2 regions of the Streptomyces sp. NPDC096013 genome follow, and region 2 is predicted to be linked to the other one. Evidence: riboswitches for the same ligand, from Rfam matches in the RefSeq annotation. Region 2 holds a riboswitch; the other holds the start of a gene.
The links. Region 2 has a riboswitch for cobalamin ahead of metE (5-methyltetrahydropteroyltriglutamate--homocysteine S-methyltransferase). Riboswitches for the same ligand answer to the same signal wherever they lie in the genome.
Positions count from the first base shown of each region.

Region 1: it holds a riboswitch for cobalamin, as region 2 does, so the genes downstream of both, ACIRB1_RS28230 (ribonucleoside-diphosphate reductase subunit alpha) here and metE (5-methyltetrahydropteroyltriglutamate--homocysteine S-methyltransferase) in region 2, are expected to answer to the same signal.

Region 1 is NZ_JBIWGK010000009.1:87,866-95,695, forward strand. It holds gene ACIRB1_RS28205 (GntR family transcriptional regulator) at 1-634, shown strand, start outside; gene ACIRB1_RS28210 (CstA-like transporter-associated (seleno)protein) at 714-1,097, shown strand; gene ACIRB1_RS28215 (DUF3311 domain-containing protein) at 1,191-1,454, shown strand; gene mctP (monocarboxylate uptake permease MctP) at 1,451-3,052, shown strand; gene ACIRB1_RS28225 (GNAT family N-acetyltransferase) at 3,180-3,686, shown strand; cobalamin riboswitch at 3,732-3,863, shown strand; gene ACIRB1_RS28230 (ribonucleoside-diphosphate reductase subunit alpha) at 3,988-6,396, shown strand; gene ACIRB1_RS28235 (ribonucleotide-diphosphate reductase subunit beta) at 6,393-7,406, shown strand; gene ACIRB1_RS28240 (putative Ig domain-containing protein) at 7,668-7,830, shown strand, end outside.
Region 2 is NZ_JBIWGK010000001.1:1,160,813-1,168,642, reverse strand. It holds gene ACIRB1_RS05080 (histidine phosphatase family protein) at 1-451, opposite strand, end outside; gene metE (5-methyltetrahydropteroyltriglutamate--homocysteine S-methyltransferase) at 557-2,875, opposite strand; cobalamin riboswitch at 3,012-3,236, opposite strand; gene meaB (methylmalonyl Co-A mutase-associated GTPase MeaB) at 3,335-4,327, opposite strand; gene scpA (methylmalonyl-CoA mutase) at 4,324-6,510, opposite strand; gene ACIRB1_RS05060 (methylmalonyl-CoA mutase family protein) at 6,510-7,830, opposite strand, start outside.

The DNA.
Region 1 (7,830 bases), on a different contig from region 2:
CCCGCCCGAGCGCACCCTGGCCGCGGAGTTCGACACCTCGCGCACCACCGTGCGCCAGGCCCTTCAGGAACTGGTCGTCGAGGGCCGCCTGGAGCGCATCCAGGGCAAGGGCACGTTCGTCGCCAAGCCGAAGGTCTCGCAGGCCCTCCAACTCACCTCGTACACCGAGGACATGCGCGCCCAGGGCCTCGAACCCACCTCGCAGCTCCTGGACATCGGCTACATCACCGCCGACGACACCCTCGCCGACCTGCTCGACATCACCGCCGGCGGCCGGGTCCTGCGCATCGAGCGCCTCCGCATGGCCAACGCCGAGCCGATGGCCATCGAGACGACCCACCTCAGCGCGAAGCGCTTCCCCGCCCTGCGCAGGTCCCTCGTCAAGTACACGTCCCTCTATACGGCGTTGGCCGAGGTCTACGACGTCCATCTCGCCGAGGCCGAGGAGACCATCGAGACCTCGCTGGCCACCCCGCGCGAGGCGGGCCTGCTCAGCACCGACGTCGGCCTGCCCATGCTGATGCTCTCCCGCCACTCCCTCGACCAGGAGGGCAAGCCGGTGGAGTGGGTGCGGTCGGTGTACCGGGGCGACCGCTACAAGTTCGTGGCGCGACTGAAGCGCCCGCAGGACTAGGGGACTTAGGGGCGACCCCGGTTCGCGGACGGGGTACTTTCGGCCATTCTCGCGGTGCTCGTCGTGGCCGAGATCGCGGATGCGCTCCGGGTCCGTGTCCGCCCCGTCCGCCGCCCCGCACTCTCCGTCCCGGTCGGGACGCCGTACGCCGGGTCGAACATCACGGCACCGGCCGGGCCGGTCCCGACCCGCGAGGGTGAGGAGGAGGCGGCCCGCGAGGCGGTCGGCGCCGACGCGGGCGGCCGGCCGGACGATCCGCGGAGTGCGCTGTTACGTCCGGGAGTTGACGGACGAGTCGGTGTACGGCCGGTATGTCGCGCGTGTCCGCCGGGGCCGCCCCGAGGCTGAGGTCCCCGGCCCCCACGACGTCGAACGCCCGCGGAGCGCCCGCCGAGAGGCCGGTCCGCGCCAGGGATTCCGTTGCTGTCGACACCGATGTCGGGCCTTCACCGAATCGACATGACGATATGCGGACGGGGTCTTTCGCGGCGGTGACGCGGTGACCTAGATTGCCTGCGCATTACACAGGTGATCAGCGTGGGGACGGAGCCGAGAAATGTCAGATGTGCCCGAAGTTCCGCCCGAAACGGGGCTGCCGGTGGTGACGCCGGCCCGTGTCGTCATCGCCGTGTGTCTCGTCGCGCCGTTCGTGGCGCTGCTCTGGGTCGGCTCCTACACGAAGATCGACCCCACCTTCATCGGCGTGCCGTTCTTCTACTGGTACCAGATGCTCTGGGTGCTGATCTCGACCGTGCTGACGATGACGGCCTACAAGCTGTGGCAGCGCGACCAGCGGACCCGCCATGGAGGTAACCGGTGAACGACGGCGTGAACGGCGTCGCCCTCGGCGTCTTCATCTTCTTCTTCCTGGCCGTCACGGTCCTGGGCTTCCTGGCCGCGCGCTGGCGCCGGGCCGACAACGAGCACAGCCTCGACGAATGGGGCCTGGGCGGACGGTCGTTCGGCACCTGGGTCACCTGGTTCCTGCTCGGCGGCGACCTCTACACGGCGTATACGTTCGTGGCGGTCCCGGCGGCGGTCTACGCGGCGGGCGCGGCCGGCTTCTTCGCGGTGCCGTACACGATCCTCGTCTACCCGCTGATCTTCACCTTCCTCCCCCGCCTCTGGTCGGTGTCGCACAAGCACGGGTACGTGACGACCTCGGACTTCGTGCGCGGGCGCTTCGGCTCGAAGAGCCTGTCGCTGGCGGTGGCGATCACCGGCATCCTCGCGACGATGCCGTACATCGCGCTCCAACTCGTCGGCATCCAGGCCGTGCTGGACGTCATGGGAGTCGGCGGCAGCGCGAACTCCAACTGGTTCGTGAAGGACCTGCCGCTGCTGATCGCGTTCGCCGTGCTGGCCGCGTACACCTACTCGTCCGGGCTCCGCGCACCCGCGCTGATCGCGTTCGTGAAGGACGGCCTGATCTACCTCGTGATCGCGGTGGCGATCATCTACATCCCGATCAAGCTCGGCGGCTTCGACGACATCTTCAGCGCGGCGGGCGCCAAGTTCAAGGCCGCGGGAGCGGGCGGGCTCGTCCCCGCGCCGGCGGGCCAATGGACGTACGCCACACTGGCGTTGGGCTCGGCACTGGCCCTGTTCATGTACCCGCACTCGATCACCGCGACCCTCTCCTCGAAGAGCCGCAACGTGATCCGCCGCAACACCACGATCCTGCCGCTGTACTCACTGATGCTGGGCCTGCTCGCGCTGCTCGGTTTCATGGCGATCGCGGCCGGAGTCAAGGTCACCAACGGCCAGTTGGCGATCCCGCAGCTGTTCGAGAACATGTTCCCGGACTGGTTCGCGGGCGTGGCGTTCGCGGCGATCGGCATCGGGGCGCTGGTGCCCGCGGCGATCATGTCCATCGCGGCGGCGAACCTCTTCACCCGCAACATCTACAAGGACTTCATCAAGCCGGACGCGACCCCGGCCCAGGAGACCAAGGTCTCCAAGATCGTCTCGCTCCTGGTGAAGGTGGGCGCCCTGGCCTTCGTCCTGACGATGGACAAGACGGTGGCGATCAACTTCCAGCTCCTGGGCGGCATCTGGATCCTCCAGACCTTCCCGGCCCTGGTCGGCGGCCTCTTCACCCGCTGGTTCCACCGCTGGGCCCTCCTCGCCGGCTGGGCGGTCGGCATGGTCTACGGCACCCTCGCGGCCTACGGCGTGGCCTCCCCGACCCAGGACCACTTCGGCGGCTCGTCCAAGGAGATCCCGGGCATCGGCGAGATCGGCTACATCGGCCTGACGGCGTTCGTGATGAACGTCGTGGTGACGGTGGTCCTGACGTTCGCGCTGAAGGCGTTCAAGGCGCCGGAGGGCGTGGACGAGACCAACCCCGGCGACTACACGGCCGACGCGGGCGACCCGGGCGTGAAGGAAGAACTCCCGGTGATCTCCGGCCACTGAGCCACCCTGGGGGCGCGGGACCGTATCGATGTGCGGCTCCCCGCGGGGGCGCGACCAGCGACACACGACCCGCAGCGGGCCGCCGAGAGCACGCCTCGGCGGCCCGCTGTCGTACACACTCACCCCCATGGACATCCTCATCCGCCGAGCAGTCCCCACCGAATACGAGGACCTCGGCAACATCACGGCGCAGGCCTACCTACAGGACGGCCTCCTCGACTACGGCGACACCGACCCCTACCTGGACGTACTGAAGGACGTGGCAACCCGCGCAGCCACCGCAGAGGTCCTCGTCGCGGTGGACGGCGACCACCTCCTCGGCGGCGTCACCTTCGTCCCCGGCCCCGGCCCCGTCGCCGACATAGCCCGCCCCGGCGAGACAGAGATCCGCGCCCTCGCCATCGCCCGCACCGCCCGAGGCAGAGGCGCGGGCGAGGCCCTGGTCCGCGCCTGCATCGACCGCGCCCGAGCCACGGAGGGCTGCACGGCCGTGGTCCTGTCGACCCAGCCCTCCATGCACGCGGCCCACCGCATCTACGAACGCCTGGGCTTCACCCGCACCCCCGACCGCGACTGGAATCCCGTGCCACACCTCGACAATCTCACTCTGCTCACCTATGAGCTGACGCTCTGAAACCACCGCGACACAACATCTGGTGGTGATGTGACGGGCGAACACAAGATGTATGCTCATGCTCGCTGTCGCCGCAGGGGAATCCGGTGCGAATCCGGAACTGTCCCGCAACGGTGTACTTGTGCGCATACCCGCACATGGTCAGTCCGAGGACCTGCCGACGGCGCGCGTCCGGCCACCTGGCCGGACGCATGACGTCCGGGCCTCGTGGAGTGGGCCGGTGGACGCGACGCCCCGTGCGCTCGTGTGCTGCCGGCCTGCCCTCGGCGAGGCCCCGTGCCGAGCGAGGGAGAGCCCCACCGTGACCATCGCGCCAGCAGAGCCGGCATCAGCGAACCGGGCAACCGACACGATCGTCCCCGGAACCGACGTTCCCGGAACGGCCGTTCCCGGAGCCGACGGTCCCGGTACCGCGATCCTGCGGACCCTGACCGAGCTGACCGCCGACCTCCCCGACGCCGACCCGGGCCGGGTCGCCGCCGCCACGTTGCGCGGCCGGTCCGCGCGGGCGGACGTGACGGAACTGCGCGAGCTGGCCACGGAGGCGGCCGCCGGCCTCATCTCCGAGGACCCCGTCTACTCCCGGCTCGCCGCCCGGCTGCTGACGATCAGCATCGCCGCCGAGGCCGCCTCCCAGGGCGTCACGAGCTTCACCGAGTCGGTCGCCGTGGGCCACCGCGAGGGCCTGATCGCGGACCGCACCGCCGAGTTCGCGACGCTGCACGCGGCCCGCCTGGACGCGCTGATCGACACCGGGGCCGACGACCGCTTCGGCTACTTCGGCCTGCGCACCCTGTACAGCCGCTACCTCCTCCGGCACCCGATCACCCGCAAGGTCATCGAGACCCCCCAGCACTTCATGCTCCGGGTCGCGGCCGGCCTCGCCGAGGACGACAGCACCCGCGCCCTGGAGGAGGTCGCCGCGCTGTACCGCCTGATGAGCCGCCTGGACTACCTCCCGTCCTCCCCCACGCTCTTCAACTCCGGTACGCGGCACCCCCAGATGTCGTCCTGCTACCTCCTCGACTCCCCGCTGGACGAGCTGGACTCCATCTACGACCGCTACCACCAGGTGGCCCGCCTCTCGAAGCACGCCGGTGGCATCGGGTTGTCGTACTCCCGTATCCGCAGCCGGGGTTCGCTGATCCGTGGCACCAACGGCCACTCGAACGGCATCGTCCCGTTCCTGAAGACGCTGGACGCCTCGGTCGCCGCGGTGAACCAGGGCGGCCGGCGCAAGGGTGCCGCGGCGGTGTACCTGGAGACCTGGCACTCCGACATCGAGGAGTTCCTGGAGCTGCGGGACAACACCGGTGAGGACGCCCGCCGTACGCACAACCTGAACCTCGCGCACTGGATCCCGGACGAGTTCATGCGCCGGGTCAACGAGGACGGCGAGTGGTCGCTGTTCTCCCCCGCCGACGTGCCCGAGCTGGTCGACCTGTGGGGCGACGAGTTCGACGCCGCGTACCGCGAGGCCGAGGCGCGGGGCCTGGCGAAGAAGACCATCCCGGCCCGTGACCTCTACGGCCGCATGATGCGCACCCTCGCGCAGACCGGCAACGGCTGGATGACGTTCAAGGACGCGGCCAACCGCACCGCCAACCAGACGGCCGAGCCGGGTCACACGGTCCACTCCTCGAACCTCTGCACGGAGATCCTGGAGGTCACGGACGACGGCGAGACGGCGGTCTGCAACCTCGGTTCGGTCAACCTGGGCGCGTTCGTCGTCGACGGCGACATCGACTGGGAGCGGCTGGACGAGACGGTCCGCACCGCCGTCACGTTCCTGGACCGCGTGGTCGACATCAACTTCTACCCGACCGAGCAGGCGGGCCGTTCCAACGCCCGCTGGCGCCCGGTGGGCCTCGGCGCGATGGGCCTCCAGGACGTCTTCTTCAAACTGCGCGTCCCCTTCGACTCCCCGCAGGCGCAGGCGCTGTCGACCCGGATCGCCGAGCGCATCATGCTCGCCGCGTACGAGGCGTCCGCCGAACTCGCCGAGCGCAACGGCCCGTTGCCCGCCTGGGAGAAGACCCGTACCGCCCGCGGTGTCCTGCACCCCGACCACTACGGCGTCGAGCTGACCTGGCCCGAGCGCTGGTCGGCCCTGCGGGAACGTATCGCCCGGACCGGCATGCGCAACTCGCTCCTGCTGGCGATCGCGCCGACGGCCACCATCGCCTCGATCGCGGGCGTCTACGAGTGCATCGAGCCGCAGGTCTCCAACCTGTTCAAGCGCGAGACCCTCTCCGGCGAGTTCCTCCAGGTCAACTCGTACCTGGTGGACGAGCTGAAGCAGCTCGGCGTGTGGGACGCCCGCACCCGCGAGGCGCTGCGCGAGGCCAACGGCTCGGTGCAGGCGTTCAGCTGGATTCCGGCCGACGTGCGCGCCCTGTACCGCACGGCGTGGGAGATCCCCCAGCGCGGCCTGATCGACATGGCCGCCGCCCGTACCCCGTTCCTGGACCAGTCCCAGTCCCTGAACCTGTTCCTGGAGACGCCGACGATCGGCAAGCTCTCCTCGATGTACGCGTACGCCTGGAAGCAGGGCCTGAAGACGACGTACTACCTGCGCTCCCGCCCGGCGACCCGCATCGCCCGCGCCGCCCAGGCCCAAGCCCCCATCCCCGTCCAGCAGGTGACCCCCGACGAAGAAGCGGTCGCCTGCTCCCTGGAAAACCCCGAGTCCTGCGAGGCCTGCCAATGACCAGCGAAGCCAAGAACCTTCTCGACCCGGGCTTCGAGCTGACCCTCCGCCCCATGCGCTACCCGGACTTCTACGAGCGCTACCGGGACGCGATCAAGAACACCTGGACCGTCGAGGAGGTCGACCTCCACTCGGACGTCGCCGACCTCGCGAAGCTGTCGCCGGGTGAGCAGCACATGATCGGCCGGCTGGTCGCGTTCTTCGCGACGGGTGACTCGATCGTGGCGAACAACCTCGTGCTGACGCTGTACAAGCACATCAACTCCCCCGAGGCGCGGCTGTACCTGAGCCGTCAGCTGTTCGAGGAGGCCGTGCACGTCCAGTTCTATCTGACGCTGCTCGACACCTACCTCCCCGACCCGGAGGACAGGGCCGCCGCGTTCGACGCGGTGGAGAACATCCCCTCCATCCGCGAGAAGGCCGAGTTCTGCTTCAAGTGGATCAACGAGGTCGAGAAGCTGGAACGCCTGGAGACCCAGGCCGACCGCCGCCGCTTCCTCCTCAACCTGATCTGCTTCGCCGCGTGCATCGAGGGGCTGTTCTTCTACGGCGCGTTCGCGTACGTCTACTGGTTCCGCAGCCGGGGTCTCCTGCACGGTCTCGCCACCGGCACCAACTGGGTGTTCCGCGACGAGACGATGCACATGAGCTTCGCCTTCGAGGTGGTCGACACCGTCCGCAAGGAGGAGCCGGAGCTGTTCGACGACCAGCTCCAGCAGCAGGTCACGGACATGCTGAAGGAGGCCGTCGAGGCGGAGCTCCAGTTCGGGCGCGACCTGTGCGGTGAGGGTCTGCCGGGCATGAACACCGACTCGATGCGCCAGTACCTGGAGTGCGTCGCGGACCAGCGTCTCCAGCGGCTCGGGTTCGCCCCGGTGTACGGCTCGGAGAACCCGTTCTCCTTCATGGAGTTGCAGGGTGTGCAGGAGCTGACGAACTTCTTCGAGCGCCGCCCGTCGGCGTACCAGGTGGCCGTGGAGGGCACGGTCGACCTGGACGAGGACTTCTAGCCCTTAGTGCTGGGACGGCCCATGGAGCTTCCATGGGCCGTCCATGGACCTCCTATGGAGGGGCAAAGTTCTTGAGGCGTGCCTGTTCGGGGCTCGTCGGCCCCGGATAGCTTCTGGCCGTTGTGTCATGTCACGCACAACAGCGCCACAGAACGTTCAAAGTGTCATGCCCATGACGACGTTCACCGCCGCCGCTACGCGCGTCACAGGCCTGCCACCAGCGCCGAGGAACCCCACTCCAACGACGGAGGCAGCACCCCCATGCGTGAAAAGCCCAGACGGAGTCTGCGAAGACTACTGACCGCCGCCATCCCCGCCCTCACCCTGAGCGTCTTCGGCCTCATGGCCGCGACGCCCGCCGGAGCGCAGACGGCCCCCCACGCCACCACCCAGTCCGCCCAGGTCTCCAAGGTCACCCAGAACG
Region 2 (7,830 bases):
CGGCGATCACCACGGCCCGCACGAACTCCTGCTCGACCACCGCGAGCGTCCGGCCCTCGAACCCACCCGCCGCATCCAGCCACCGCACCGCCCGCGCGCAGAGCCCCCGCACCGACTCCCCGCCATGAGGCACCGCATCCGGATCGGTCAGCCAGCCCATCACCGCGTCCGGCTCGCGACCCATCACCTCGTCCAGCGTCAGCCCCCGCCACCGCCCCATGTCCAGCCCCGCCAACTCCGGCTCCACCACGGCCGACAGGCCCAGCGCGGACGCGGTCTCCCGGCACCGCAGGGTGGGCGAGACCAGCGCCCGGTCGGCCGGGCGGAGGGAGTCCGCGACGGACGCGGCCCGCGCCGCACCACGCGGGTCGAGCGGGCACCCGTCGTCGAACCGGGTCTCCCGCAGGGACCGGTTCATCGCGGGCGAGATCAAGGTGATGCGGCTGGTCACGTCGTCGCTCCAGTTCTCCGGGCTGTGCCGGACATCGTCCCCCGCCCACACCGGGGCGGGGGACGGCCGGAAGGTGCTCCCCCCCTGGCCGTCCCCGCCCTCGGTTCAGGACCCGGCCAGCTCCGTACGGACCGTGCGGGCCGCGGCCACCAGGTTCTCCAGGGACGCACGGGTCTCCGGCCAGCCGCGCGTCTTCAGACCGCAGTCCGGGTTGACCCACAGCCGCTCCGCCGGAATGGCATCGAGTCCCCTGCGCAGCAGGGCCGCTGCCTCCTCCGCGCTCGGCACCCGCGGGGAGTGGATGTCGTAGACACCCGGTCCCGCCTCGCGCGGATAACCGTGCTCGGCCAGCTCGCGGGCGACCTGCATGTGGGAGCGGGCCGCCTCCAGGCTGATGACGTCCGCGTCGAGGTCGTCGATGGCCCGCACGATGTCGCCGAACTCGGCGTAGCACATGTGCGTGTGGACCTGCGTCTCCGGCCGGACCCCGGCGGTGGTCAGCCGGAACGCCTCCGTGGCCCAGGCGAGATACGCCTCCCGGTCCGCCGCGCGCAGCGGCAGGGTCTCGCGCAGCGCGGGCTCGTCCACCTGGATGACCGAAGTCCCGGCCGCCTCCAGGTCGTTGACCTCGTCGCGCAGGGCGAGGGCGACCTGCCGCGCGGTGTCGCCGAGCGGCTGGTCGTCGCGGACGAAGGACCAGGCGAGCATGGTGACCGGTCCGGTGAGCATCCCCTTGACCGGACGGCCGGTGAGCGACTGGGCGTACGTCGTCCAGCGCACCGTCATCGGCTCCGGGCGGGAGATGTCGCCGGCCAGGATCGGCGGACGGACGTACCGGGTGCCGTACGACTGGACCCAGCCGTGCCGCGTGGCGAGGTAGCCCGTCAGCCGCTCGGCGAAGTACTGGACCATGTCGTCGCGTTCGGGCTCGCCGTGCACGAGGACGTCCAGGCCGGTCTTCTCCTGGAATGCGATGACCTCCTGGATCTCCGCCCTGATCCGCTCCTCGTATCCGGCCGTGTCGATCCGCCGGGCCCTCAAGTCGGCCCGCGCGGTGCGCAGTTCGGCCGTCTGCGGGAACGACCCGATCGTGGTCGTCGGCAGCGGCGGAAGCCCGAGACGCGCGCGCTGGGCCGTCGTCCGCTCGCCGTACGGCTGGGAGCGGCGGGCGTCCGCGTCGGTGACCGCGGCGGCCCGTGCCCGTACGGCGGGGTCGCTGGGGAGGGCCGAACCGGCGCGGGAGGCCAAGTCGGCTCGGTTGGCGGCGAGTTCGGCGGCGATCGTGTCGGTGCCCTGCGCCAGGCCCTTGGCGAGGGTGACGATCTCCGCCGTCTTCTGCCGTGCGAACGCCAGCCAGCGCAGGATCTGCGGCTCGATGTCCCGCTCGGCGGCGGCGTCCAGCGGCACATGCAGCAGCGAGCAGGACGCGGCCACGTCGACCCGCTCGGCGAGACCGAGCAACGTGCCCAGCGTGGCGAGGGACTTGGTCAGGTCGTCGACCCAGACGTTACGGCCGTCGACGACCCCCGCGACCAGCCGCTTGCCGGGGAGACCGCCCGCCGCGGCCAGGTCGTCCAGGTTGGCGGCGGCGGCCCCGGTGAAGTCGAGGGCGAGCCCCTCCACCGGCGTCTTGGCGAGGACGTGCAGGGCCTCGCCGAGCCGGTCGAAGTAGGAGGCGACCAGGATCCGCGGCCGGTCGGTGAGGCCCCCGAGCTCGCGGTAGGCGCGCAGGGTGGCGTTCAGTTCGGCGCGGGTGCGGTCCTGGACGAGAGCGGGCTCGTCCAGCTGCACCCACTCCGCGCCCGCCGCGCGCAGGTCGGCGAGGACCTCGGCGTACACCGGCAGCAGGCGGTCCAGGAGGGTCAGCGGTTCGAAGTCGGCCGCGACACCCGGGGCGGGCTTCGCGAGCAGGAGGTAGGTGATCGGGCCGACCAGGACCGGGCGGGCGGTGAGGCCCAGGGCGAGAGCCTCCTTCAACTCCGAGACCTGCTTGGTGGAGTCGGCGGTGAACACGGTGTCCGGGCCCAACTCGGGCACCAGATAGTGGTAGTTGGTGTCGAACCACTTCGTCATCTCCAGCGGCGCCACGTCCTGCGTGCCGCGCGCCATCGCGAAGTACCCGTCCAGCGCGTCGAGTTCGACGGCGGCGCGGTGGCGGGCGGGGATCGCGCCGACCATGACGCTGGTGTCCAGGACATGGTCGTAGTACGAGAAGTCGCCGGTCGGTACCTCGTGGATGCCGGCGTCCGTCAGGTGCCGCCAGTTCGTGCGGCGCAGTTCGGCGCCGGTGGTCCGGAGGGCGTCGGCGTCGACGCGGCCCTTCCAGTAGCCCTCGACGGCCTTCTTCAGTTCCCGGCCCTGGCCCTGACGGGGGTAGCCGTACACGGTCGACCGTGCTGCCGCGGCTGCGGACTTCGCTGTCACGGAAATCTCCTTCGCGAGATATCTCCCTGGATCCCGGTGGCGGCACGGGAGCGCGAAGGTTCGTAGACCGGGGGTGGTGACCGCCCGTGTGTACGCCGACCCGCCCACGAGGTCACCGGGACTCCGCGCGCGCATGCTTCGCGTGCGGGCAGGTGGCAGGTCTTCGGACTTGCGGGCACGTCCCCCTTTTCGATCGGAGGACACCTACTGGCCGTCGCTTCCCAGGTCCTGTGTGGGCCCAGTGCGTATGACGGCGGTCGTTCCCGCTCACCGCTGCGGGGCAGTCCCGGATTTTCACCGGGTTCCCTCTTGCGACGCGTCCGTCTGGCTGACGGGGCGAACCAGCTGCGCCGTCAGCCTAAAGGGTTTGGGGTGGGTGCGTCGATTTTTGTCCGCGGGCCCGGTGGGGGCCGGTCGCGCCCGCGCGGCGGAGCCGCACATCGAGACAGCCCCGCGCCCCTAGGTAGGCTGGGGTCCCCGGGATTCGAAGGCTCGGAGGATTGCCTCCGCCGCCAGGGTTGGTGTCAACTCGCCCTGACGGACCTGGCGTTCAAGGTCCGGAGTCAGTGCGCGTACGGTGGGATCTGAGCGCAAGCTGCCCAGCAGTTCTTCCCGGACCATCGTCCACGTCCAGTCCACCTGCTGCTCGCTGCGCTTCGCGGCCAGCCGGCCGGTGGACTCCAGCAGTGAGCGGTGCTGTTCGAGGCGTTCCCAGACCGTGTCCAGGCCCGTGCCCTCGCGCGCGCTACAGCTCAACACCGGCGGGGTCCAGGCCGCGTCCGCGGGGTGCATCAGCCTCAGCGCGCCTGCCAGCTCGCGGGCCGCGCTCCTGGCATCCCGCTCATGCGGGCCGTCCGCCTTGTTGACGGCGATGACGTCCGCCAGCTCCAGGACACCCTTCTTGATGCCCTGTAGCTGGTCGCCGGTGCGGGCCAACGTCAACAACAGGAACGAGTCGACCATGTTGGCCACCGCCGTCTCCGACTGGCCCACGCCCACCGTCTCGACGAGGACCACGTCGTAGCCCGCCGCCTCCATGACCACGATGGACTCACGGGTCGCCTTCGCCACGCCGCCCAGGGTGCCGGCGGTGGGGGAGGGGCGGACGAAGGCGGCCGGGTCCACGGCCAGGCGTTCCATGCGGGTCTTGTCGCCGAGGATCGAACCGCCGGTGCGGCTGGACGAGGGGTCCACGGCCAGGACCGCCACCCGGAAGCCCAGCGAGGTGAGCAGGGTGCCGAACGCGTCGATGAAGGTCGACTTGCCCACGCCGGGTACGCCGCTGATGCCGATGCGTCGCGCCCGGCCGCTGTGCGGGAGGAGTTCGGTCAGCAACTCCTGCGCCATGAGCCGGTGTTGGGGCTTCGTCGATTCGACGAGGGTGATGGCGCGGGCCACGAGGGCCCGCTTGCCGTCGAGGACGCCCTTCACATAGGTGTCGAGCTCGATCACAGGGTGTGCCCGAGGTCGGTGGCCAGTCGCCGCACCAGGTCGTGGGCCGCGTCCGGGATCACCGTCCCGGGCGGGAACACGGCCGCCGCGCCCATCTCCAGGAGGGTGGGGACGTCCTGCGGCGGGATCACGCCGCCGACCACGATCATGATGTCCTCCCGGCCCTCCTCGGCGAGCGATTCCCTCAACGCCGGTACGAGCGTCAGGTGTCCGGCGGCGAGGGACGAGACCCCGACGATGTGCACGTCCGCCTCCACGGCCTGGCGGGCCACCTCGCCGGGGGTCTGGAACAGCGGGCCGACGTCGACGTCGAAGCCGAGGTCGGCGAAGGCGGTGGCGATCACCTTCTGGCCGCGGTCGTGGCCGTCCTGGCCCATCTTGGCGACCAGGATGCGGGGGCGGCGGCCCTCGGCCTCCTCGAAGGCGTCCACCAGGGCGCGGGTGCGCTCGACGGACGGGGACTCGCCGGCTTCGGTGCGGTACACACCGGAGATCGTACGGATCTGGCTCGCGTGCCGCCCGTATACCTTCTCCAGCGCGTCGGAGATCTCGCCGACCGTCGCCTTCGCGCGGGCCGCGTCGACCGCCAGCTCCAGGAGGTTGCCGGTGCCCTCGGCCGCGCGGGTGAGGGCGTGCAGGGCGGCCTGGGTGGCCTGTTCGTCGCGCTCGGCGCGCAACCGCCGCAGTTTCTCGATCTGCTGGGTGCGGACCGAGGAGTTGTCGACCTTGAGGACGTCGATCTGCTCGTCGGTCTCCACCCGGTACTTGTTGACGCCGATGACCGGCTGGCGGCCGGAGTCGATGCGGGCCTGGGTGCGGGCCGCGGCCTCCTCGATGCGCAGCTTGGGGATGCCCGCGTCGATGGCCTTGGCCATGCCGCCCGCCGCCTCGACCTCCTCGATGTGCTGCCAGGCGCGGCGCGCGAGGTCGTAGGTCAGCTTCTCGACGTACGCGCTGCCGCCCCACGGGTCGATCACGCGGGTCGTGCCGGACTCCTGCTGGATGAGGAGCTGGGTGTTGCGGGCGATGCGCGCCGAGAAGTCGGTGGGCAGCGCGAGGGCCTCGTCCAGGGCGTTGGTGTGGAGCGACTGGGTGTGGCCCTGGGTCGCCGCCATCGCCTCCACGCAGGTGCGCGTGACGTTGTTGAAAACGTCCTGCGCGGTCAGCGACCAGCCCGAGGTCTGTGAATGGGTGCGCAGGGAGAGGGACTTGGCGTTCTGCGGGTCGAACTGCCTGACCAGCTTGGCCCAAAGCAGCCGCGCCGCGCGCAACTTCGCGATCTCCATGAAGAAGTTCATGCCGATCGCCCAGAAGAAGGAGAGCCGGGGCGCGAACGCGTCCACGTCCATCCCCGCCTCCCGGCCCGCCCGGATGTACTCCACGCCGTCCGCGAGGGTGTACGCCAGCTCCAAGTCGGCCGTCGCGCCCGCCTCTTGGATGTGGTAGCCGGAGATGGAGATCGAGTTGTAGCGGGGCATCCGCTGCGAGGTGTACGCGAAGATGTCGGAGATGATCCGCATCGACGGCTTCGGCGGATAGATGTAGGTGTTGCGGACCATGAACTCCTTGAGGATGTCGTTCTGGATGGTCCCGGCCAACTTCTCGGGCGGTACGCCCTGTTCCTCCGCCGCCACGATGTAGAGCGCCAGCACCGGCAGCACGGCGCCGTTCATCGTCATCGACACGGTCATCCTGTCCAGCGGGATGCCGTCGAAGAGCTGCCGCATGTCGTAGATCGAGTCGATCGCCACGCCCGCCATGCCGACGTCACCGGTCACCCGCGGGTGGTCGCTGTCGTACCCCCGGTGCGTGGGCAGGTCGAAGGCGACCGACAGGCCCTTCTGACCGGCCGCCAGGTTGCGCCGGTAGAAGGCGTTGGACTCCTCGGCCGTGGAGAAGCCCGCGTACTGACGGATCGTCCAGGGCTGGTTGACGTACATCGTCGGGTACGGGCCGCGCAGATACGGCGCGATGCCCGGGTAGGTGGCGAGGAAGTCCAGGCCCTCCACGTCCTGCCCCGTGTACAGGGGTTTGACCGCGATGCCCTCCGGGGTCTCCCAGAGGAGGTCGTCGCCGCTCGCCGCTCCCTTCACGGCGTCACGCCACTCGTCGGTCCCCGCTCCGCCGGCCGGGGTCCCCAGCTCGATCCCGGAGAAGTCGGGGATGCGCCCCATCGCTGTCATCAGGACACTCCCATGCGGTCGAGGGTGGCGGAGAGCACGGCTACGGCGTCGCAGCCCGCGAAGACGTAGGCGTCGACTCCCGGGTACTGCCCGGGACGGCCCGCGAGGAACACCTGCGTGGCACCGGCCGACCTCAACTCCCCGGCGACGACGGCCGCTTGCTCCTCGTACAGCGCGTCGCTGGAGCACAGGCAGGCCTCGGTGGCGCCGCTGTCCGCGAACGTGCCCGCGGTGACGGGCTCGATGCCGCCCGCCTGGAACAGGTTCGACGCGAAGGAGAGCCGGGCGGTGTGCGCGGCGGCCGGGCCGAGCGCCGCCAGGAAGATCCGCGGCCGGGAGCCGGTCGCCGCGAGGTGGGCGTCGGAGCGGGCGCGCAGCTCCTCGTAGGCCTCGTCGCGGCGCACGCGCGGCAGCCCGCCGGAGGGCTCCGCGGGGGCGGGTGCCCGTGCCGGGAGTCGCTCGGTCAGGTTCGGGAACTCGCTCACGCCGGTGATGGGTTCGCGCCGCTCGGCGAGCTTCGCGCTGCGGGTCGCCCAGGTCGCGGCGAGGTCCTCGCGGAGGGCGCCGGAGCGCAACACCGCCGCCTGGCCGCCCTGTTGCTCGACGTGCTGGAAGAACTCCCAGCCCGCGTGGGCGAGTTCGTCCGTGAGGCGCTCCACGTACCAGGAGCCGCCCGCCGGGTCGATCACCCGGGACAGATGCGACTCCTCGACCAGGATCGTCGAGGTGTTGCGGGCGATCCGGCGCGCGAACGAGTCCGGCAGGCCGAGCGCGTGGTCGAAGGGCAGCACGGTGACGGACTCGGCGCCGCCCACCCCGGCGGCCAGCGTCGCGACCGTCGTGCGCAGCATGTTCACCCACGGGTCGCGCCGGGACATCATCACCGGCGAGGTCACCGCGTGCTGCACCTGCCCGCCCGGCGCCCCGCACACCTCGGCCACGCGTGCCCACAGCCGGCGCGCCGCGCGCAGCTTGGCGATGGTGAGGAACTGGTCGGCCGTGGCCGCGTACCGGAACTCCAGCTGTCCCGCGGCCTGTTCGACGCTCAGGCCCGCCTCGGTCAGCTCGCGCAGATAGGCGACACCGGTCGCCAGCGAGGCGCCCAGCTCCTGCGCCGCCGAACCGCCGGCCTCGTGGTACGGCAGCGCGTCCACGGTCAGCGCGCGCAGCCCCGGGTATCCCTCGGCGCAGCGCCGGGCGAGCGCGGCGACCGGCGCGAAGGGGAAGCCCTCGTCGCCGGTGCGGGCCGCGTGGCCCAGCGGGTCGGCGCCGAGGGTGCCGCGGGCGGCTTCGGGCGCGACGCCCCGCTCCTCGTACAGC